DNA from 3 places in the Lysobacter sp. S4-A87 genome. Region 3 is predicted to be linked to each of the others. Evidence: riboswitches for the same ligand, from Rfam matches in the RefSeq annotation. Region 3 holds a riboswitch; each other region holds the start of a gene.
The links. A riboswitch is a leader RNA that binds a small molecule or an ion and turns the genes downstream of it on or off. The one in region 3 is predicted to bind cobalamin.

Region 1 (7,185 bases), 210 kb from region 3:
GAGATGCAGTTCGCCCAGGACGTGCTGTCGGGCGGCGTCGCCGGCCTGTCGCCCAAGGACATGCGCCAGTACCTGCAGTACTGCGCCGACCAGCGCCTGGCGCAACTGGGCATGCCGCGCCATTTCGGCGCGACCAACCCGTTCGCCTTCATGGATCTGCAGGACGTGCAGGAAGTGACCAACTTCTTCGAGCGCCGCGTCTCGGCCTACCAGGTGGGCGTGCAGGGCGAGGTCGCCTTCGATGCCGCGTTCTGAGACGCCAACGCCCCCGACCGAAGCCCGCATGACCGAAATAGTCTTCCCCGACCACACCAACCACCTCGGCACCCTGTTCGGTGGCCAGGCGCTGGCATGGATGGACAAGGCCGCCTTCGTCGCCGCCTCGCGCTATGCGCGCAGCACCGTGGTCACCGCGCGCTCGGAACAGATCGACTTCCACGTCGCCGTGCCCAAGGGCGCCCTGGTAGAACTGGTCGCACGCGTGGTCGCCACCGGCCGCAGCTCGCTGCAGGTGGAAGTCGACATGTACCGCGAGGACCTGATGACAGGCGACACGCAACTGGCCACGCGCGGCCGCTTCACGATGGTCGCGCTGGACGTGCACGGCCAGCCGACGCCGGTCCCCGCACTGCAGCCATCCGGCGATTGACGCCCCCTGCCCGCGGCGCTAATTTAGCGGCGTCGTGGTGACCATCGCTTCATAAAGATAAAGCGATGTGACAAGCACCGCCGGGCGACCGGCGGTGCCAGAGGGAATCCGGTACGGACAACCGTCCAATTCCGGAGCTGCCCCGCAGCGGTATATGGGAACGACCGCCATCCATGCACTGGGCTCTGCCCGGGAAGCGATGGCCAGTAGGTGAGGAGCTTGCGCCCCTCGCGCCCACGAGCCCGAAGACCTGCCATGACCGGAGGGTTCGCCCTCCGTCCGACCCCCGACCGCACGGCTCGCGCCGCGTGGCCGGTTCGCCCGCGGGGGCGAAGGTCGAAGGCAGGTCCCGGTCCCGAAGCCGCTTGCGGCGGCGGGGGCGTGCCCATGCCCTCCTTCGTTGCCCTGCGTCATGCATACGCATCGCAGGTACATAACCATGATCCAGGTAACCCATCTCGGCTTCCCGCGCATTGGCGCGCGGCGCGAGCTCAAGCAGACCCTCGAATCGTTCTGGAAAGGCCAGGCGCCAGCCCAGGACCTGCACGACACGGCACGCGAGTTGCGCGCACGGCACTGGCAACTGGCACGCGATGCCGGTGTCGATGTCGTCGCCTGCAACGACTTCTCGCTGTACGACCACGTGCTGGACACGGCGGTGCTGTTCGATGCCATCCCGCCCTCGCACCGCGACGTGTTCGAAGCAGATCCGCTGGCCGGCTATTTCGCTCTCGCCCGCGGCCTGCAGGACGGCCAGCACGACCTCCATGCGCTGGAGATGACCAAGTGGTTCGACAGCAACTACCACTACCTCGTGCCGCAGTTCCAGCTCGACCAGACCTTCCGCCTGCGCGGCGACAAGCCGCTGGCCGAGCTGGGTGAAGCCCGTGCGCTCGGACTGGAGGCGCGCCCCGTGCTGCTCGGCCCGGTCTCGTTCCTCAAGCTGGGCAAGCGTGAGGACGGCGGCTGCCCGCTCGAACTGCTCGATGCGCTGCTGCCGGCCTACGTGCAACTGCTGCAGCAGCTGAAGGCGGCCGGTGCCTCGTGGGTGCAGATCGACGAACCCTGTCTGGTGCTCGACCTCGGCGACGCCGACCGCGAGGCCTATCGCCGTGCCTTCGCCGCGCTGGCCGCGGCTGACGTTCCGCAGATCCTGCTGGCGACTTACTTTGGCGACCTGGGCGACAACCTGGAGCTGGTCGCGGGGCTGCCGGTGGACGCGCTCCACGTCGACCTCGTACGCGCACCGCAGCAGCTCGTGCGCGTGCTCGCCAGGTGGCCGGCCGAGCGCCCATTGAGCCTGGGCGTCGTCGACGGACGCAACGTGTGGCGCACCGACCTCGACGCAGCATTGGCGCTTGTGCGCACGGCCGGTTCGCGCGTGCGATGGCTGGCGCCGTCATGCTCGCTGCTGCACGTGCCGATCGACCTGGAGCTCGAGCGCAAATTGCCGCAGCCGCTGCGCGGCGGCATGGCCTTCGCACGGCAGAAGCTCGAAGAGCTGCGGTTGCTCGCCGATGCCCATGCCGGCAATGCAGGCGCAAAAGCAGCGATCGCCACTGCGCAGGCAGCACGCGCCGCCCATCGCAATGCGCCGGAACTGAGCAACGCCACGGTCCGCGCGCGCTTGGCCGCACTGGTTCCGGCGATGAGCCGGCGCGTCACGCCCTACCCGCAGCGCGCGCCACTGCAGCACGAGCGGTTGCCGCTGCCGCCACTGCCGACCACCACGATCGGTTCCTTCCCGCAGCTGTCGCTGGTGCGCAAGGCCCGCGCCGACCACAAGGCCGGCAAGCTCGATGACGCCGGCTACCGCCAGTTCCTCGAGCGCGAGATCGACAACTGCCTGCGCGAACAGGAAGCCATCGGCCTGGACGTGCTGGTGCATGGCGAGTTCGAGCGCAACGACATGGTCGAGTACTTCGGCGAGCAGCTCGACGGCTTCGCCTTCACCTCCCACGGCTGGGTGCAGAGCTACGGCTCGCGCTGCGTGAAGCCGCCGGTGCTGTACGGCGACGTCAGCCGGCCGCGGGCGATGACCGTGGAATGGACCCGCTACGCGCAGTCACGCACGCAGTATCCGGTGAAGGGCATGCTGACCGGGCCGGTCACCATCCTGCAGTGGTCGTTCGTGCGCGACGACCAGCCACGCGCCGACACCTGCCGGCAGATCGCGCTGGCCCTGCGCGATGAAGTGCTGGAGCTGGAAGCGGCCGGCATCGCCATCATCCAGATCGACGAGCCGGCATTGCGCGAAGGCCTGCCGTTGCGGCGCGACGATTGGCCGCACTACCTGGCCTGGGCGGTGGAGGCGTTCGGCCTCGCCGCCGGTGCAGTGGCCGATACCACCCAGATCCATACCCACATGTGCTACGCCGAGTTCAATGACATCATCGATGCGGTCGCCGCGCTCGATGCCGACGTGATCTCGATCGAGACTTCGCGCTCACGGATGGAGCTGCTCGATGCCTTTGCCAGATTCCGCTACCCCAACGGCATCGGCCCGGGCGTGTATGACATCCACGCCCCGCGCGTGCCGTCGCCGGGCGAGATCGGCGAGCTGCTGGACAAGGCGTTGCAGGTGATTCCGGCGGCGCAGCTGTGGGTCAACCCGGACTGCGGCCTCAAGACGCGCGGCTGGCCGGAGGTGCGCAAGGCGCTGAGCGCGATGGTCCAGGCCACCCGTGAACTGCGCCTGGGACTGACCGCGGCCTGACGGCGATGGAGCCGCCCACCCGCCAACGCGGGCGGGCGGCCTCCATTGCATCCTGGCCGGCCGCAGGACTAAATAGCCGACATCCTGAACGGGAATCGCCGCTGCCATGTCGCCAATGCGCCTGCCCCGCAGCCATGTTCTCTGGCTCGCCCTGATCGCGATCGCGCTGTTCGTGCTGCGGCTCTTCAGCAACCAGCACTACGGCTTCCACCGCGACGAACTGGCACTGCTCGACGATGCACGAACGCTGGCCTGGGGCTACGTCGCCTACCCGCCGCTGACGCCGGCGCTCGGGCGCATCTCGCTGGAATTGTTCGGCGATTCGCTCAGCGGCTTCCGTGTGTTTGCGGCCCTGGCGCAAAGCATCGCCGCCGTGCTTGCCGGCCTGATCGCGCGCGAAATGGGCGGCACCCGCGCCACGCAGATAGTGACAGCGCTGTTCGCTGCGCTGGCGCCGTTCTCGATGGTGGCAGGCGGCCTGATGCAATACGTCAGCATCGACTACCTCTGGTGGGTGCTGCTGGCCTGGTTGATGCTGCGACTGGTCAACAGCGCCGACCCGCGCTGGTGGCTGGCGATCGGCGCGGTGATCGGCCTGGGCATGCTGACCAAGTACACGATGGTGTTCTTCGTCGCCGGCATAGTGGTGGCCACGCTGGCGACACCGCTGCGCTCGCACCTGCGCGGCCGCTGGCTGTGGCTCGGAGCGGCACTGTCAGTGCTGCTGTTCCTGCCCAATGCGCTGTGGCAATGGCGGCACGACTTCATCTCGCTGGACTTCCTGCAGACCATCCACGCCCGCGATGTGCGCATCGGCCGCACCCGGGATTTCCTGATCGAGCAGCTCTACGGCAATGCCGGCCTGATGGCCCTGCCGGTCTGGCTGGCCGGTCTGGCCTGGCTGATCCTGTCCAAGGCCGGCCGACGCTATGCCGTGGTTGCATGGATGTACGCGGTGCCATTGTTCCTGTTCGCGATGGCCCAGGGCCGCGCGTATTACCTGGCGCCGGCCTATCCGATGCTGCTTGCGGCCGGCTGTGTCGCGATCGAACAGTTCCTGCACCGGCAGGGGCCACTGCGCGCCGGCTACGCGTTCACCGGCACGGCGCTGATGACGGTTTGGATCGTGGCCATGGCCGCGGCGAGCGGTCTGATCGGCCTGCAGTTTTCCGCGGTCAACTCGATGGGCTGGCGCATCAGCCGTGCCGCGCACGACAACTTCGCCGAGCAGATCGGCTGGCCGGAACTGGTGGCGGAAGTGGCGCGCATCTACCACGCGTTGCCGGAAGGCGAGCGCGAGCACACGGCCGTGTTCACCAACAACTACGGCGAGGCCGGTGCGATCAATCTCTACGGGCCGAAGCTTGGCCTGCCGACAGCGATCAGCCCGGTCAATTCGTACTGGTACAAGGGCTATGGTTCGACGCCACCGAACACGGTGATCGTATTGGGCGACACGCGCGAGGACATAGCCGACGCGCCGGGCGACTGCGTGCCCGCAGGCCGCATACGCAATCGATACAACGTGCCCAACGAAGAGACGCGCGACCACCCGGACATCTTCATCTGCCGCAACCTGCGCATTCCGTGGTCGCAGGCGTGGCCGAAGATGCAGAAGTTCGGTTAACCGGTCTCGGCGATGGCGATGCCGAGCGGGAGCGCGCCCTTGCGTTCCTGCAGGCCCAGGCCGTAACGCAGGCTGTAGCCGATCTTGTTGGCGTGTTCGCAGGCCAGCGCGGCATGCTCCGGCGCCAGCAGCGACTCCGCGGTCTGCTGCCACAGCGACAACCACTGGTCGAAATGCTCGGGGCGGATCGGGTGCGGCCGGTGCGCGGCCATGGGCTGTCCGCGATAACTGCGCGTGCCCAGCAGTACCGACGACCAGAACGACGTCAGCAGCCGCTTGTGCCCGGGCCAGTCGTCGATGGCGGCGTTGAAGACGGGACCGAGTTCCGGGTGGGCGCGGACCTGCTCGTAGAAGCGGTCCACGAGGGTCGCCAACTGCTGCTCATCAAGCTGTGGGGTTTGGCTCATGGCTCTTCTACTGGGGTTTTTAGGCCCGGAAATCAAGGTGTGCCTGCTGTTCTGGCGAGCAACATCCATGGGTTCCCGCCTTCGCGGGAATGACGGGCAAGGGACCGAAGACCATGCAACGAAGAGCCGAAGCGTCGTCCGCCGGGCCGGGGATTGCGTAGCAGCGGGACATGGATGTCCCGCGCCCCGCGTTCGGACAGGATGTCCGACCAAGGGGCGGAGCAATCCCCGGCCCGGTGGACGACGCAGCTCCGCAGACGGAAGCGTGCGACCAATGGGAGAAGAGCCAAAGAAAAGGCCGGCAAGATGCCGGCCTTGTCTGTGATGCTACAGCCGCGCGACTTACTTGCTCGCGACGACCTTGACCATCTCGAGGCACTTGTTGGAGTAGCCCCACTCGTTGTCGTACCAGCTGACCAGCTTGACGAAGGTGCCGTCGAGCGCGATGCCGGCCTCGGCATCGAAGATCGACGTGCGCACGTCGCCGCGGAAATCGGTCGCCACGACCTTGTCCTCGGTGTAGCCCAGGATGCCCTTGAGCGCGCCTTCCGACTGCGCCTTCATTTCCGCGCAGATCTCGGCGTAGGTCGCCGGCTTTTCCAGCTCGACCGTCAGGTCGACCACCGACACGTCCGAGGTCGGCACGCGGAAGGCCATGCCGGTGAGCTTCTTGTTGAGCTCCGGGATCACCACGCCGACGGCCTTGGCCGCACCGGTGCTGGACGGAATGATGTTTTCCAGGATGCCGCGGCCGCCGCGCCAATCCTTGTTGGACGGACCATCGACGGTCTTCTGCGTCGCAGTGGCAGCGTGCACCGTGGTCATCAGGCCACGCTTGATGCCCCACTTGTCGTTGACGACCTTGGCGATCGGCGCCAGGCAGTTGGTGGTGCACGAAGCGTTGGAAACGATCGCCTCGCCGTTGTACTTGGTGTGGTTCACGCCGTAGACGAACATCGGCGTGTCGTCCTTCGACGGCGCCGACAGCACGACCTTCTTCGCGCCGGCATCGAGGTGCTTCTGCGCGGTGGCCTTGTCGAGGAACAGGCCGGTGGACTCGATGACGACGTCGGCGCCGACTTCGTCCCACTTCAGGTTGGCCGGATCGCGTTCCTGGGTCAGGCGGATCTTCTTGCCGTTGACCAGCAGCGTGTTGCCCTCGACCTTCACGTCGCCCTTGAAGCGGCCGTGGACGGAGTCGTAGCTGAGCATGTAGGCCAGGTAGTCCGGCTCCAGCAGGTCGTTGATGGCGACGATCTCGATCTCGCCATTGAAGTTCTGCACGGCCGAGCGCAACACATTGCGCCCGATGCGGCCGAAGCCGTTGATACCAACCTTGATGGTCATAGCTGGAAAACTCCTGCAGCCGCGCCCGGCGCGGCGGATGGACGGGGAACCCCCATTCTAACAGGCCCGCCCTCGGGCCCGGGACGGAAGGGCCACGCCGGGCCCCGGGCGACTTGATCCGGATCAAGCGCGTCCAATGCCCCCTGCAGACACTGGAGGCCTCCCCACAACAAGGCTCCCCAACATGCACAAGCCGCTTCTTTCCGGCGCCATCGCGCTCGCCCTGGGCAGCGCCGCCCTCCCCGCCCTGGCCCAGTCCGCCGGTGACTGGACCGTCGGCGTCGGCGTCCATGCCGTCGACCCCAAGTCCGACAACGGCCGCCTGGCCAACGGGACACTCAAGGTGGACATCGACCGCGACATCAAGCCGAGCGTGACGTTCGAGTACTTCGTGCGCGACAACCTCGGCGTAGAAGTCCTCGCCGCCTGGCCGTTCGAG
Region 2 (7,185 bases), 210 kb from region 3:
CCTGCAGGCCCATCACGCCCAGGCCAACCGGGCGCCACTTGAGGTTGGCGCGCCGCGCGGTCTCGATCGGGTAGAAATTCAAATCAATGACGCGGTCGAGCTGGCGCACGGCCAGGCGCACGGTCTCGGCCAGCTTCCCGAAATCGAACATGCCGATGGAGGCGAGACCGCCTTCGCCGTGCACCGGGCCTTCGGCAAACAGCTCGACGTGGTGCGACAGGTTGATCGAACCCAGGTTGCACACCGCGGTCTCGTCCTGCGACGTGACTTCCAGGATCTCGGTGCACAGGTTCGACAGGTGCACCACGTTGCCTTCGCGCAGGGTCTGGTTGCAGGCGCGGTTGGACTTGTCCTTGAAGTTCATCCAGCCGTTGCCGGTCTGCGCCAGCGTGCGCACCATGCGGCTGTACAGCTCGCGTGCCTTGACCTGGCGCGCCGCCAGGCCGGCCACTTCGGCGGCGTGGTAAGCGCGGTCGAAGGCCTCGCCCCACAGGTCGGTCAGCTGCGGCACGCGGGCCGGGTCGAACAGCGACCAGTCGCCGTCGGCCTCGACGCGGCGCATGAACTCGTCGGGGATCCAGTTGGCGAGGTTGAGGTTGTGCGTGCGCCGCGCTTCATCGCCGGTGTTGTCGCGCAGCTCCAGGAACTCCTCGACGTCGGCATGCCACGGCTCCAGGTACACGCAAGCCGCGCCCTTGCGCTTGCCGCCCTGGTTGACCGCGGCGACCGAGGCATCGAGCGTCTTCAGCCACGGCACGATGCCGTTGCTCAGGCCATTGGTCGACCGGATCAGCGAGCCGCGCGAACGGATGCGCGTGTAGCTCAGGCCGATGCCGCCGCTGAATTTGCTCAGTTTGGCGACGTCCATGTAGCGCTTGTAGATGCTTTCCAGCGAGTCTTCCGGCGAGTCGAGCAGGAAGCAGCTCGACAGCTGCTCGTGCGTGGTGCCGGAGTTGAACAGCGTCGGCGAGCTGGGGATGTAGTCCAGCTGCGCCATTCGCCGGTACAGCGCCAGGGCGTCGCTGACATCCTCGCTCAGTGCGCAGGCGATGCGCAGGAAGAACTGCTGCGGCGTTTCGATGACGGTGCGCGCGGTCGGGTGGCGCAGCAGGTAGCGGTCGTACAGCGTGCGCAGGCCGAAGTAATCGAAGCGCTGGTTGAGGGTCGGGTCGATCGCGTCGTTGAGCTTGCGCGCGTTGGCCTGGACGAAGGTCAGCAGGCGCTCGTTGATCAGGCCCAGGTCGAAGCCGCGCTGCACCGACTGCGAAAACGCGTGGATCTCGATGCCGGCGACTTCCTTCTCGATCACGCCGGCGAGCAGGCGCGCGGCGAGGCGGCCGTACTCGGGTTCTTCGGCGGTGAGCAGGGCGGCGGTGCGGATCGAAAGCTCGTCGAGCTCGCGCGTGGTCGCGCCGTCATACAGGCCGGAGATGGTGCGGGTGGCCACGCGCATCGGGTCGACGGAGAAAAGGCCTTCGCAGTTGCGCGTCACTGCGCGCACGATCTTGTTGAGGTCGACCGGGTCGCGGCGGCCGTTGCGCTTGGTCACCGTCATGGTGAGGTTGGCGGCGGGCGGGGTCAGGGTGAAGCCGGCGGACTCGCCCTGCGCGATTGCGGCGGCAGGGGCAGCAGGCCGGGTGACGGCAGGCTGATTGACGGCAGGCGCGTCGGTAGTGGTGGTCATCGTGATAGCTCCGGTGCGTGGGCGCACGGCTCGTCGTCCTTCCCTCGAAGGGCGGCGTGGCGCGGGACTCGGAGATTGCGGTTGCGGCGTCGCGCAGGCCGAGACGGGCCTGTGGTGGCGGGCGTCCTTCGACAGCAACGGCGCGCCTCCATGCAACACCGACCGTCTTCCCTCCGAAGACTCGCTGGCCGGTCACCGCGCGGTGTGCAACGCGCGGTTGTCGGCAGGTCTTCGGGCTCTGGACGCGAGGACCGGGCGCATGCCGCTGGCCACCTCACCTACTGACCGTCGCTTCCCAGGCCTTGGGCCCAGTGCCATGACGGCGTTCGTTTCCACTACCGCTGCGGGGCAGCGCCGGAGTTGGCCGCTCGATCAACGATGTGATCTGAGCGAGGCCGCACCGGACTTCCCTTTTAAGCCGACCGCGAGGTCGGCACCGACGGCCACAACATAGTGTGGTCCGGTGGATTGGTCAACACATAATGTTGTGCATTGTGATCGGAAGTCACGACCTGAACCGGGCGTCCGCGCTTGCGGTAAGGTGTGCGCAGATCCACAACAGGGGGCCCATGGATGGCTGGTGGAATTGGAATTCTGGTGCTCGTGGTGTTGTCGGTGCCGGTGCTGTTGATCGTCGCGCTGGCGATGATCAGTGCGCTCAAGACGCGCGTGGCGGTCCTCGAGGCGCAGGTCGCGCAATTGCGCTCGCAAGCTGTCGGGCGGGAACGGGTTGCCCCGGGACCGGTTGGCCAGGAACCGGTTGCCCAGGAGCCGGTTGCCCAGGAACCGACCGACGGACCGACGCTGCAGGAATGGATGCGCACCCAGGCACCAGCGGCCACAGCGCCCAAACCGCCTCCGGTCGAACGCCCGGTCGCACCACAACCTCCTGCTTCTCCGGCGCAGCAGGCACCGCCGGCACCAATGCCGCTGCCCGCCGCCGCGCGCGAACGAGCCGCGCCGCAGTACGCGCGCGCGCCGCGCCAGCCGGCTTCGCCCGACGCGTTCGACCTGGCCAGGCGTGCGGTACGCAAGTGGTTCACCGAAGGCAACATGCCGGTCAAGGTCGGCGTGCTGGTGTTCTTCGCCGGCATCGCGTCGTTGCTGAAATACGCATCCGACCAGGGCTGGATGCGCATGCCGGTCGAGCTTCGCCTGGCCGGCATCGCCGCCTCGGCGCTGGCCGCGCTGGTCTTCGGCTGGCGCCAGCGCGAGGCCAGGCGCAGCTTCGCGCTGAGCCTGCAGGGCGGTGCGATCGGCGTGCTGTTGCTGGTCATCTTCGCGGCCTTCCGCTTCTATCAGATGATTCCGGCCGGCGTCGCCTTCGCCCTGAGCGTGGTGCTGGTGGCCGGCGCAGGCGTGCTGGCGGTGCGCCAGAACGCGATCGCGCTCGCGGTGCTGGGCATCCTGGCCGGATTCCTCGCGCCCATCTGGCTGTCGACCGGCAGCGGCAACCATGTTGCGCTGTTCGGCTACTACGCCGTGCTCAACCTGGCCATCTTCGTGATCGCGTGGGTGCGGCCGTGGCGTGCGCTGAACCTGCTGGGGTTCGTCTTCACCTTCGGTGTCGGCACCGTCTGGGGCGTGCTGAGCTACAAGCCCGAGCACTTCGCCACCACCGAACCGTTCCTGTTGCTGTTCTTCTTCTGCTATCTGCTCGTGCCGATCCTGTACGCGCAGCAGCGACCGGACGGCAAGCGTGACCGCATCGATGGCTGCCTGGTGTTTGGCACGCCGCTGGTGGCGTTCGCGCTGCAGGCCGCGCTGCTCGAAGGCGACCGCATGCAGCTGGCCCTGTGCGCACTGGCATTGGCGGCGGTGTACGCGGCACTCGCGTGGTGGCTGCGCCGTCGCGAGCGCTTCACCATGCTGGCCACATCGCACGCATTGCTGGCCGTGGGCTTTGCGACGCTGGCGGTGCCGTTGGCACTGTCGGCGCAGGCCACCGCTTGCGTGTTCGCCCTGGAGGGCGCAGCGCTGGTCTGGCTGGGATCGCACCAGCAACGGCAGTTGCCGCAAGTGACCGGGTTGCTGCTGCAGCTGCTGGCCGCCGGCGCCTTCGCCATCGGCCTTGCCGACAATCCGACGGCGGCGACGCCGATCGCAAATGCAGCCTGCATGGGCGCGTTGCTGATCGCGATCGCCGGCTTCGCCAGCGCGTGGAGCTATCGACGCATTTCTGCCGACCCTCCGGCGCTGGTCTATTACCTGTGGGGCCTGGGCTGGTGGTGCGGCAACGCACTGCACGAGATCGACCGCTTCGTCACCGCGCAGGAATGGCCCGACGCGGTGCTGATGTTCGCGGCGGTGACGGGTTGGGTCGTAGCGGAGGTGTACCGGCGGATTCCGGCGCGCGCACTCGCCTGGAGCGTGGTCGCGGCCATGGCCGCGGCGCTGCCGCTGGCGCTCGTGCAGGACGCTGCGCACGACCATCCGTTTGCAGGTCTCGGCGGCGTGGCGTGGCTGGTGTTCGCACTCGCCGGCTGGCGCAGCCTGCGTTGCCTGCGCGACCACGGCGAAGGCGAAAGCCCGATCGCGCTCGCCCATTCGCTGTGGTTGTGGTCCTGGGCGCTTGCTGCGGGCCTGTCGCTGTACTGGCTGGCCAGCCAGGCTGCATTCGGCGACGGCTGGAAGGTCGCCGCGCTTGGCTTGCCGGCCTGGTGCATTGCCGCGCTGGTGCAGTGGCGCCCGCAATGGATCGCAACGCCGCTGGCGAGCCACTTCGAGCAATGGCGCGCGCCATTGCAGCGCCTGTTCGTGCTCGCCGTCGCGCTTGGTGCGACGGTCGCGCTGACCGTTGCCGGCAGCAGCACGCCGTTGCAATGGCTGCCGGTGCTCAATCCGCTGGACCTGGCGCAGCTGGCCGTGATCGGACTCGCCGCCGCATGGCTGGCGTCGCCGCTGGTCTCCGACGACTTGCGCGAACGCCGCATCCCGCTGCTCGCCGCGGCGGGCTTCGCGCTGATCACGGTGATCACCCTGCGCACCGTCCACCACGTTGGCGGCATTGCCTGGGGTGGCTCGATGTTCTCGACCAGCCTGGTGCAGACCAGCCTGACCATCGTCTGGAGCGTGCTCGGTGTGTTCGGCTGGATCCTGGGTTCGCGCCGTGGCCAGCGCGACCTGTGGCGGGCCGGTGCGGTGCTGATGGCGGTGGTGCTGGTCAAGCTGGTCCTGGTCGACCGCTCGCACCTGGGCACGATGCTCGGGATCGCGTCGTTCATCGCCTACGGCCTGCTGTGCACGCTGGTCGGTTACTTTGCTCCCGCGCCGCCGCGCGCACTGCGCACGGAGTTCGACGCCAGCCCATGAAACGCCTCGCCCGGATTGTCTGCCTTCAGGTCGCCTGCCTGTTGCTTGCCGCGCCCGCCGTTGCCAGCGAAGACTTCGCCCAGCAGTGGCCGCTCAAGCTGAGCCGGGACGATGGCGGCGCCTATCGCGTGACCCTGGACGCGTCGGTGTATCGGCAGCTGTACACACATGACCTGCGCGACTTCGAGGTCCGCAACCACGACGGCGCCACCGTTCCGTCGGCGTTGTTCGCACCGGAGCAGCCCCTGGTCCAGGCGCCGGCCCGGATCGCGTTGCCATGGTTCAGGCTTCCGGCCACGCCCGCCGGTGGCCCGGCCGGAGGCTGGGAGCTGACCGGAACGATCGATGGCGAGGGGCGCCTGCGCGGCGTCCAGGCACGCGTAAACGGCGCCGCCGCCGACGCGTTGCCGCAGAACGTGCTGCTGGTCGATGCCAGCCAGGCACGCGAGGCGATCACCGCGCTGGAGCTGCAATGGCAGCCAGCCTCGACACCGGCGTCGGCACCAGCCTCTGCACTGGACCTGGGCTTTCGCGTCGAAGGCAGCGACGATCTCGACCAATGGCAGCCGTTGCCCGTGCGCGGCCGCCTGGTTGACCTGCAACGCGACGGGCGGCGCCTGCTGCAGCGGCGCATCGAACTGTCTCCCGCTCGCCACGTTCGTTACCTGCGACTCACGCCGGACCGCAGCGATCAGCCGATCGAGATCACCGCGGTCAGCGCCGAGCTGGCCGGCTCTGCCGTGGCCTCGGCGCCGCAGTGGCAACCACTGCGCGGCCGCCGCATCGACCAGGCCGGTCGCGATGCATTCGAGTTCAACCTCGAAGGTCGCTTCCCGGTGCAGCAGGTGGATGTCGAGCTTCCGGGCAACCATGCCGTCGAGTGGCGGCTGGAAAGCCGCGACGACAGCGGTGCGCCCTGGCAGCTGCGCGCCGGTCCGTGGATGGCCTGGCAGGTCGATTCGGCCGGGCGCGCGAGCCGTTCCGGCGCACGGGTGCTCGATCGGGTCGTCCGCGACCGCTACTGGCGCCTGAGCGCCAGCACGCCGGTCAGCGGCGATCCTGCGCTGCGTCTGGGCTACCGGCCGGAAGTGGTGGTCTTCCTCGCGCAGGGGCCGGCGCCTTACTCGCTGGTCGCCGGCAGCGCACGTGCGCGCCGTGCCGATTCGCCGCTGTCGCAGCTGGTCGATGCCATGCGCGAGCAGCGCGGCGACGCCTGGCAACCCGCGCCCGCCTCCCTCGGTGCAGCGCAGGCGCTGGCGGGAGATGCCGCGTTCACCGCCCGCCGCGACTGGACCTCGTGGCTGTTGTGGTCGGTGCTGGTGCTGGGGGCGCTGGTCGTCAGCGCGTTCGCACTGAGCCTGCTGCGCCAGCCCAGGCCGGCGGCCGGGCAGGGCGCGGCGCACGACCCGGAAACCCCGGGCGGGGCCTAAACAGGGGCGCCCGCTGCGGCGTGCAGCGGTTTCATTCCGGCACGGGGGCCGCGACAATACGCGGCTACGCATTCACCCGGAGCGCCCCCCATGTCCATCGTCCGCATGTCCGACCTCGATCTCGCCGGCAAGCGCGTGCTGATCCGCGAAGACCTCAACGTGCCCATCGACGACGGTCGCATCACCTCCGAGCAGCGCATCACCGCGGCGGTGCCGACGATGAAGCTGGCGTTGGAGAAGGGCGCTGCGGTGATGGTCACCTCGCACCTGGGCCGGCCGAAGGAAGGCGTGTGGAGCGAGGCCGATTCGCTCGCACCGGTCGCCCGGCGCCTGTCGGAGCTGCTCGGCATCGACGTGCCGCTGGTCAAGGACTGGGTGGACGGCGTCGAGGTCGCGCCGGGCCAGCTGGTGCTGCTCGAGAACTGCCGCATGAACGTCGGCGAGGGCAAGGACGACGAAGCGCTGTCGAAGAAGTACGCCGCGCTGTGCGACGTCTACGTCATGGACGCCTTCGGCACCGCGCACCGCGCCCAGGCGTCGACGCATGGCGCGATCCGATTCGCCAAGGTCGCCGCTGGTGGTCCGTTGCTGATGGCCGAGCTCGATGCGCTGGCCAAGGCGCTCGACAACCCGGCGCGTCCGCTGCTGGCGATCGTCGCCGGTTCCAAGGTCTCGACCAAGCTTGAACTGCTGTCGTCGCTGGTCAGCAAGGTCGACCAGCTGATCGTCGGCGGCGGCATCGCCAACACCTTCATCGCC
Region 3 (7,185 bases):
CCGAGGCGGCGGGTGTTGGCGACGTCGTCGTAACGCGAACCTTCACCGACCGCGGTCACGCCGATGCGGAACGCACCGAAGGCACGGTCCACGTCGAGGCGTGCGCTGTTCTTCGCACGACGGGCCAGGTCGTTGCCCTCGTAGAAGCCACGGCGGTTCTCGGTGTCCAGGTAGCTGATCGCACCGTTGATGGTCCAGTCGGCGATGGTGGCATCGGCCGACAGCTCGGCACCCTGCATGCGCGCCTTCTCGACGTTGTTGGGCAGGTTGATCGCCGAATCGAACGCGATCAGGTCGTCGACGTCGGTGCTGAAGGTGTCGAGGTGCACGTTGAAGCCGTCACCCAGGTAGGCCAGGCCCAGTTCCCAGGTCTCGGAGTCTTCCGGACGCAGGTTGGCGTTGCCGAAGAACGGGTAGTACAGCTCGTTGAACGTCGGCGCCTTGAACGCGCTGCCGTAGCCGGCGGTGACGCGCCAGTTGTCGGCGAACACCAGGCCCCAGGCCGCGCCACCGGTGGTGTGGCCGCCGAACTGCTCGTTGTCGTCGCGGCGCACGCTGGCCTCGAGCGACTGCGCGCCGAACTTGCCCTGGTACTGCACGAACGCGGCCTTGTTGTCGCGCTTGTCCTCGTCGTACTGCGTGGTGCCTTCGACGCTGTCGTTGAGCCAGTCCAGGCCGACGCTGACCAGCTGGTTGGGGGCGATGCCGAAGTCGCCCTGCAGCGTGGCGCTGTCGCGGTTGGTGCTGAAGAAGTCGAGGTAGGTATCGCCGAGGAAGTTGTCGGACGAGTCGACGTTGCGGCCGGCGGTCAGGTGGACGTCGACGCGGTCGGACGGATGCCAGCGCAGCTTGCCGCCGATGACCTGCTGGACGGTTTCGGCACGGTCGGTGAAGTCGCCGTCGAACTCGTTGTCGCCTTCGTTGCGCAGGGCGTGGCCTTCCAGGGTCCACTGCTCGCCCAGGTGGATGCCGCCGCGCAGCGACAGGGCATCCTTCTCGTAGCCGTCGCGGTCGGGCTGCGAGTCCAGGGCGATGAAGCAGCCTGCGCCGTCGAAGGTGGCCGGGTCGAAGAAGCCGTTGCAGGCGTTGATGCCACTGGTGCGGGTGTGCTGGTAGTCGGCACCGAACCAGCCGCGGTCGGTGCCGCCGCCGAAGCCGACGCCGTAGCCGAGGGTGTCGTTGCTGCCGCCGTCGAACCGGACCCGCGGCGCGAAGCCCTGCTTGTCGCGGCGGGTGAATACCTGGATCACGCCGCCGATGGCGTCGGCGCCGTACAGGCTCGAACGCGGGCCGCGGACGATCTCGACGCGGTCGATCATTTCGATCGGGAGGTCCTGGAAGGCGGTCAGGCCGGAGGTGGCCGAGCCGACGCGGATGCCGTCGACGAGCACCAGTACGTGGTCGGATTCGGCGCCGCGCAGGAACAGCGTGGTGAGCTTGCCGCTGCCGCCCTGGTTGGACATCGAGATGCCGGCGCGGCCGCGCAGCAGGTCGGGCAGGGAGCGTGCCTGGCTGAGGCGGATCTGTTCGGCGTCGATGACTTCGACCGGTGCCAGTGCGTCGTTGACGCTGATCGCGGTGCGGTTGGCGGTGACGATGACCTGGTCGAGGTCGGTGGCGGCCGCGGTGTCCTGTGCTTGGGCGAGGACGGGTGCGGCGAGCAGGCACGCGACGGCGAGGTGCACTGCCATCGACATCGGGTTACGCAATTGCATCGAGGGTTCTCCAACGCACGGCTCGTGCCGTGACGGGCAACTGGGAATGTCGCGAGGAGAGTGCACGGGGCTGCGGTGTGGGCGCACGGCGCCAACGTCGCCGCCGCGATGCCCTCCGCATCGCAACCAGGGGTGGGCCGGCGCCGTACAGTTCTGTACGGGCGCGTGTCCCTGCTTCCAGGCCGGTCTCCGGACTCGCGAGTGGAGGGCTGTGCTCTCCGGCGCCGCGCCTTCCCGTGTCATGCACAGTGGCGGTTGCAGCGCTTGTACTCGCTTACCGTTGCGGGGGCAGTGCCGGAATGGTCCCTGCGGGGATGTCACCGGCTTCCCGTTTCAACCCGCCGGCAGGACGCCGCCGGGTCACCTCGAAGCGGGGCGCAGTCTACGCGATAAGGCTGGTGCTGCCCAAATAACCATCGCGCCGACGTCGCAAACGTGTGGCGTTTCGTTCCCGGCTGAGGCTTTCGTCTTCGGGGCGGCGCCGTCCGGCGGGCCGGGGATTGCTCCGCCCCTTCGTCGGACATCCTGTCCGAAGGCGGGGCGTGGGCCATCCATGGCCCACTGCTGCGCAATCCCCGACCCGCCGGACGACGCTTCGGCAATTGATTGCCCGGTCTGCGGACGGTGAATGGATCCCGGCATTCGCCGGGATGACGGAGATGAGGTCGTCATCCCCGCGAAGGCAGGATCCAGGGGCGTAGCCCGGGTAAGCGAAGCGCACCCGGGAAAGCCGGACGCGTCCCCGGTTGCGGCCCTTGCCCTTACCCGGGTGGCAAAACCTCAGTCCCGCTCCGCCGGCTCGTCCAGCAGCGACGGCATGGCCATCGTCGGCTCTTCGGCGATCTGCGTCGTCGTCACCGGGCCCGCGGGCGGGCGGTAGCGCGGCGGCGGCAGCAGGGCGATCGCCGCTTCGGTCGCAGCGATCAGTTCGCCGCGGCGTTCGTCGGGAATCTCCTGCCAATGGCAGTCCTGCAGCGCGCCTTCGATGGCGTACAGCAGGTTCAGCGTCGGCTTGAAGCCGGCGCGCTTGACCCGCATGAACGCCTCGACCGTGCCGACCGCGGCCAGGTCCTCGCGCGAGCGCAGCCCTACCTGGCGCAACCAGGCCGCCGACTTGGGACCGATGTTGCGCAGCTTGTCTGCGCCTTTTTCCCCGCTCTTACCGATATTCATGCCAGCGACTCCACGAAGGCCTGGGCAATCGCTTCCAGGCCGCGCTGGTCGTCGGCATCGAAGCGGTCGAAGTGCGGGCTGTCCAGATCGAACACGCCGATCAGCTGGCCATCCCCCCCCACAAGTGGCACGACCAGTTCGGAGTTAGACGCAGAATCGCACGCAATGTGGCCAGGGAAGGCGTGGACGTCGGCGATCCGCTGGGTCTGGCGGGTGGTCGCGGCGGCCCCGCAGACGCCCTTGTCGAGGGGAATCCGGATGCAGGCGGGCAGGCCCTGGAACGGGCCGACCACCAGTTCGGTGCCATCGAACAGATAGAAGCCGACCCAGTTCAGGCCCGGCAGCGAGTGGTAGACCAGGGCCGACAGGTTGGCGGCATTGGCCACGCGGTCGCGTTCGCCATGCACCAGCGCCCGCGCCTGCTCGAGCAACTGTGCGTACTGTTCGGGCTTGGGCCCGCTTAGACTTTCGCTGGTGAACATAAATGCCTCTTTCCCGCAGTCTACCAGCGTGCGGCCCGGGGGCCGGCGATGAACAGGCCCGATGGCCGCGGATGGTTCGTCACCGGCACTGACACCGGCATCGGCAAATCCCTGGCGAGTGCGACCCTGCTGCACGCGCTGCGCGCGCGCGGCCTGCGGGCGGTCGGGATGAAGCCGCTCGCCAGCGGCTGCGAGGTCACCGCCGACGGTCTGCGCAACGAAGACGCGCTGCTGCTGCAGGCGGCCAGCGAGCCGCGCCCGGCCTATGACGACGTCAATCCCTATGCGCTGCTGCAACCGCTGGCGCCGGAGCTTGCCGCTGCCGATGCCGGCGTGACGGTGCGGCTGCAGCCGATCCTGGAGGCGCACGCGCGGCTGTCGGCGATGGCCGATGCCGTGGTGGTGGAAGGCGTGGGTGGCTGGGCCGCGCCGCTGTCGGCCGATCTCGACCAGGCCGACCTGGTGCGCGCGCTGGATTTGCCGGTGGTGATGGTGGTCGGCCTGCGCCTGGGCTGCATCAACCATGCGCGACTGACCGCGCGCGCGATCGCTTCGGATGGACTGAATCTGGTCGGCTGGATCGGCAACGACATCGATCCGCACATGGCGCGCGCCGACGACAACTTCACACTGCTACGGCATCGCTTGCCGATACCGTGCTGGGGACGCTTGCCGTTCCGCGACCGGCCCGATCCGTCCGCGCTCGCACACCTGCTGGCGCCGGCCGGCGCTTGAACCAGTGTTTGAACCGGCGCTTGAAGCGGCCGGCACTGCGTCTTCTTGTGCCTGATCCGGCCTGATCACCCTTCGCGTGACTTCTGGGGGGTGGGCGGAAAACTCAGAATGCTAGACTGGGCGGTATAGGAATTAAACCAATCTGAGCATCATCGCTCGTACATGACGGAACCGGAGTCCTCCCCCATGGTCAAGAACCCGCGCTCGGTGGCAATGGCCGCCGCGTTGGCCCTCGCACTCACCGCCTGTGGCGGCAAGGATCAGGCACAGGGGGGCGGCATGCCTCCTCCGGAAGTTGGCGTCGTCAAGCTGCAGCCCGGCAACGTGCCGCTGCAGAAGGACCTCGTCGGCCGCCTGGCCGCGTTCCGCAGCGCCGACGTGCGTGCCCGCGTGCCGGGCGTGCTCAAGCAGCGCCTGTACGCAGAAGGCACCGACGTGAAGGCGGGGCAGGTGCTGTTCCAGATCGATCCTGACCAGCTGCAGGCATCGACGGGCCAGTCGCAGGCCGCGCTCGCGGCAGCGGAGGCGAGCTACGCCAACGCCAAGGCCGCCGCCGATCGCGCCCGCCGCCTGGCACCGCAGAAGTTCGTTTCGCAGTCCGATCTCGACAACGCCCTGGCCGCCGAGCGCAGCTCCGCCGCGGCGGTGAAGCAGGCGCAGGCAGCGCTCGCCGACGCCCGCATCAACCTGGGCTACGCCACCGTGCGCGCACCGATCAGCGGTCGCGCCGGCAAGCAGCAGGTCACCGAGGGCGCGCTGGTCGGCCAGGACACGGCGACGCTGCTGACCACCGTCGACCAGATCGATCCGCTGTACGTGAACTTCTCGGTCAGCGTCACCGAACTCGAGCAGATCCGCCGCGCCCGCACCGGCGCCGGCACCGGCGAGGGCCAGGTCGAGGTGATCCTGCCCGACGGCAGCACGTACCAGCGCACCGGCACGATGGACTTCTCCGGCGACGTGGTCGATCCGGCCACCGGCGCAATCGCGATGCGCGCGCGCATCCCCAACCCGGACAAGAACCTGCTGCCCGGCACCTACGTGACGCTGAAGGCGACGCTTGGCGAGCAGGCCAACGCCTACCTCGTGCCGCAGGTCGGCCTGCTGCGCGATGCCAAGAGCGCGTACGTGCTGGTGGTCGGCAGCGACGGCAAGGTCGCGCGCAAGGACGTCACCACCGATCGCCTGCAGGGCGACAGCTGGGTCGTGAGCAACGGCCTGGCCGCTGGCGACCAGGTCATCGTCTCGGGCATCCAGCGCGCAACGCCGGGCCAGCCGGCGAAGGCCGCGCCGGTCGCCGCTGACGGCAAGCCTGCCCAGGACGCCAAGCCTGCCGCCAAGCCTGCCGCCGAGGCGCAGGCAAACAAGGACTGATCCCCTGCCATGTCCAGATTCTTCATCAACCACCCGGTTTTCGCCTGGGTCATCGCGATCCTGATATCGCTGTGCGGCGTGCTGGCGATCTTCAACCTCGGCGTCGAGTCGTATCCGAGCATCGCCCCGCCGCAGGTCACCGTGTCGGCGTCGTATCCGGGCGCGAGCGCGGAAACGGCTGAAGGCGCGGTCACGCAGGTGATCGAGCAGCAGCTGACCGGCATCGACAACCTCGTCTACTTCAACTCGTCGTCGAGTTCGAGCGGCGGTTCCAACATCACCCTGACGTTCGCGCCGGGCACCGACCCGGACATCGCCCAGGTGCAGGTGCAGAACAAGGTCGCCCTGGCCACGCCGCGACTGCCGACCGAAGTGACCCAGCAGGGTGTGGTGGTGGCCAAGGCCAACGCCGGCTTCCTGATGGTGGTCGCACTGCGCGCCGACAGCGAACGCTTCGATCGCGACAGCCTCAGCGACATCATCGGTTCGCGCGTGCTTGACCAGATCGCGCGCGTGCCGGGCGTCGGCAGCACCCAGCTGTTCGGCAGCGAATACGCCATGAACATCTGGCTGAACCCGGACAAGCTGCGCGGCTTCGGCCTGTCGGCGACGCAGGTGCTGACCGCCGTGCGCGGCCAGAACGTGCAGTTCGCCGCCGGCAAGATCGGCGCCGACCCGGCACCGGCCGGGCAGGCGTTCACCGCGACGGTGTCGGCCGAAGGCCGCTTCAGCACGCCCGAGCAGTTCGGCAACATCATCCTGCGCACCAACACCGACGGCACCAGCGTGCGCCTGAGGGACGTGGCACGCATTGGCCTGGGCGCGACCTCCTACGGCTTCGACAGCCGCTGGGACGGCAAGCCGGCCGCCGGATTCGCCATCCAGCTGGCGCCGGGCGCCAACGCGCTGGGCGTGGCCGAGGCCGTGTACAAGCGCATGGAAGAGCTGCAGAGCACCTTCCCGCCGGGCGTGAACTGGTTCTCGCCGTATGACAGCTCGACCTTCGTCTCGGTCTCGATCAAGGAAGTGATCAAGACCCTGTTCGAAGCGATCGTGCTCGTCTTCCTGGTGATGCTGATCTTCCTGCAGAACCTGCGCGCGACGCTCATCCCGACCCTGGTCATCCCGATCGCGCTGCTCGGCACGTTCCTGGGCATGTACTTCATCGGCTTCACGATCAACCAGCTCAGCCTGTTCGGCATGGTGCTGGCGATCGGCATCGTGGTCGACGACGCGATCGTGGTGATCGAGAACGTCGAACGCATCATGACCGAGGAAGGCCTGTCGCCGAAGGCGGCCACGCGCAAGTCGATGAGCCAGATCAGCGGCGCGGTCGTGGCGATCACCGTGGTGCTGGCGGCGGTGTTCATCCCGTCGGCGTTCCAGGGCGGCTCGGCCGGCGAGATCTACAAGCAGTTCGCCATCACCATTGCGATGGCGATGTTCTTCTCGGCGTTCCTGGCACTGGGCTTCACTCCGGCGCTGTGCGCGACGCTGCTCAAGCCGACCGCCGACCACCACCGCGACAACTTCGTCTTCCGCAACTTCAACAAGTTGTACGACAAGGTCAGCAGCACCTACATCGGCCACATCGGCGGCGCGATCAAGCACACGCCGCGCTGGATGATGGTGTTCGGCCTGCTGGTGGTGCTGTGCGGATTCCTGTTCACGCGCATGCCGGGCAGCTTCCTGCCCGAGGAAGACCA

Region 1: linked by a shared signal. The riboswitch ahead of metE (5-methyltetrahydropteroyltriglutamate--homocysteine S-methyltransferase) and the one ahead of btuB (TonB-dependent vitamin B12 receptor) in region 3 are both predicted to bind cobalamin.
Region 2: linked by a shared signal. The riboswitch ahead of MNR01_RS07770 (ribonucleoside-diphosphate reductase subunit alpha) and the one ahead of btuB (TonB-dependent vitamin B12 receptor) in region 3 are both predicted to bind cobalamin.

What each region holds. Positions count from the first base shown of each region.
Region 1 covers NZ_CP093341.1:1,707,391-1,714,575, forward strand. The annotation lists gene MNR01_RS07775 (ribonucleotide-diphosphate reductase subunit beta) at 1-255, shown strand, start outside; gene MNR01_RS07780 (acyl-CoA thioesterase) at 242-649, shown strand; cobalamin riboswitch at 715-922, shown strand; gene metE (5-methyltetrahydropteroyltriglutamate--homocysteine S-methyltransferase) at 1,089-3,365, shown strand; gene MNR01_RS07790 (glycosyltransferase family 39 protein) at 3,472-4,992, shown strand; gene MNR01_RS07795 (group III truncated hemoglobin) at 4,989-5,399, opposite strand; gene gap (type I glyceraldehyde-3-phosphate dehydrogenase) at 5,742-6,746, opposite strand; gene MNR01_RS07805 (OmpW family outer membrane protein) at 6,931-7,185, shown strand, end outside.
Region 2 covers NZ_CP093341.1:1,698,486-1,705,670, reverse strand. The annotation lists gene MNR01_RS07770 (ribonucleoside-diphosphate reductase subunit alpha) at 1-1,555, opposite strand, end outside; cobalamin riboswitch at 1,889-2,140, opposite strand; gene MNR01_RS07765 (DUF2339 domain-containing protein) at 2,258-4,996, shown strand; gene MNR01_RS07760 (DUF3999 domain-containing protein) at 4,993-6,426, shown strand; gene MNR01_RS07755 (phosphoglycerate kinase) at 6,517-7,185, shown strand, end outside.
Region 3 covers NZ_CP093341.1:1,912,689-1,919,873, reverse strand. The annotation lists gene btuB (TonB-dependent vitamin B12 receptor) at 1-1,715, opposite strand, end outside; cobalamin riboswitch at 1,878-2,098, opposite strand; gene MNR01_RS08685 (TfoX/Sxy family protein) at 2,496-2,888, opposite strand; gene MNR01_RS08680 (GAF domain-containing protein) at 2,885-3,370, opposite strand; gene bioD (dethiobiotin synthase) at 3,419-4,105, shown strand; gene MNR01_RS08670 (efflux RND transporter periplasmic adaptor subunit) at 4,292-5,479, shown strand; gene MNR01_RS08665 (efflux RND transporter permease subunit) at 5,489-7,185, shown strand, end outside.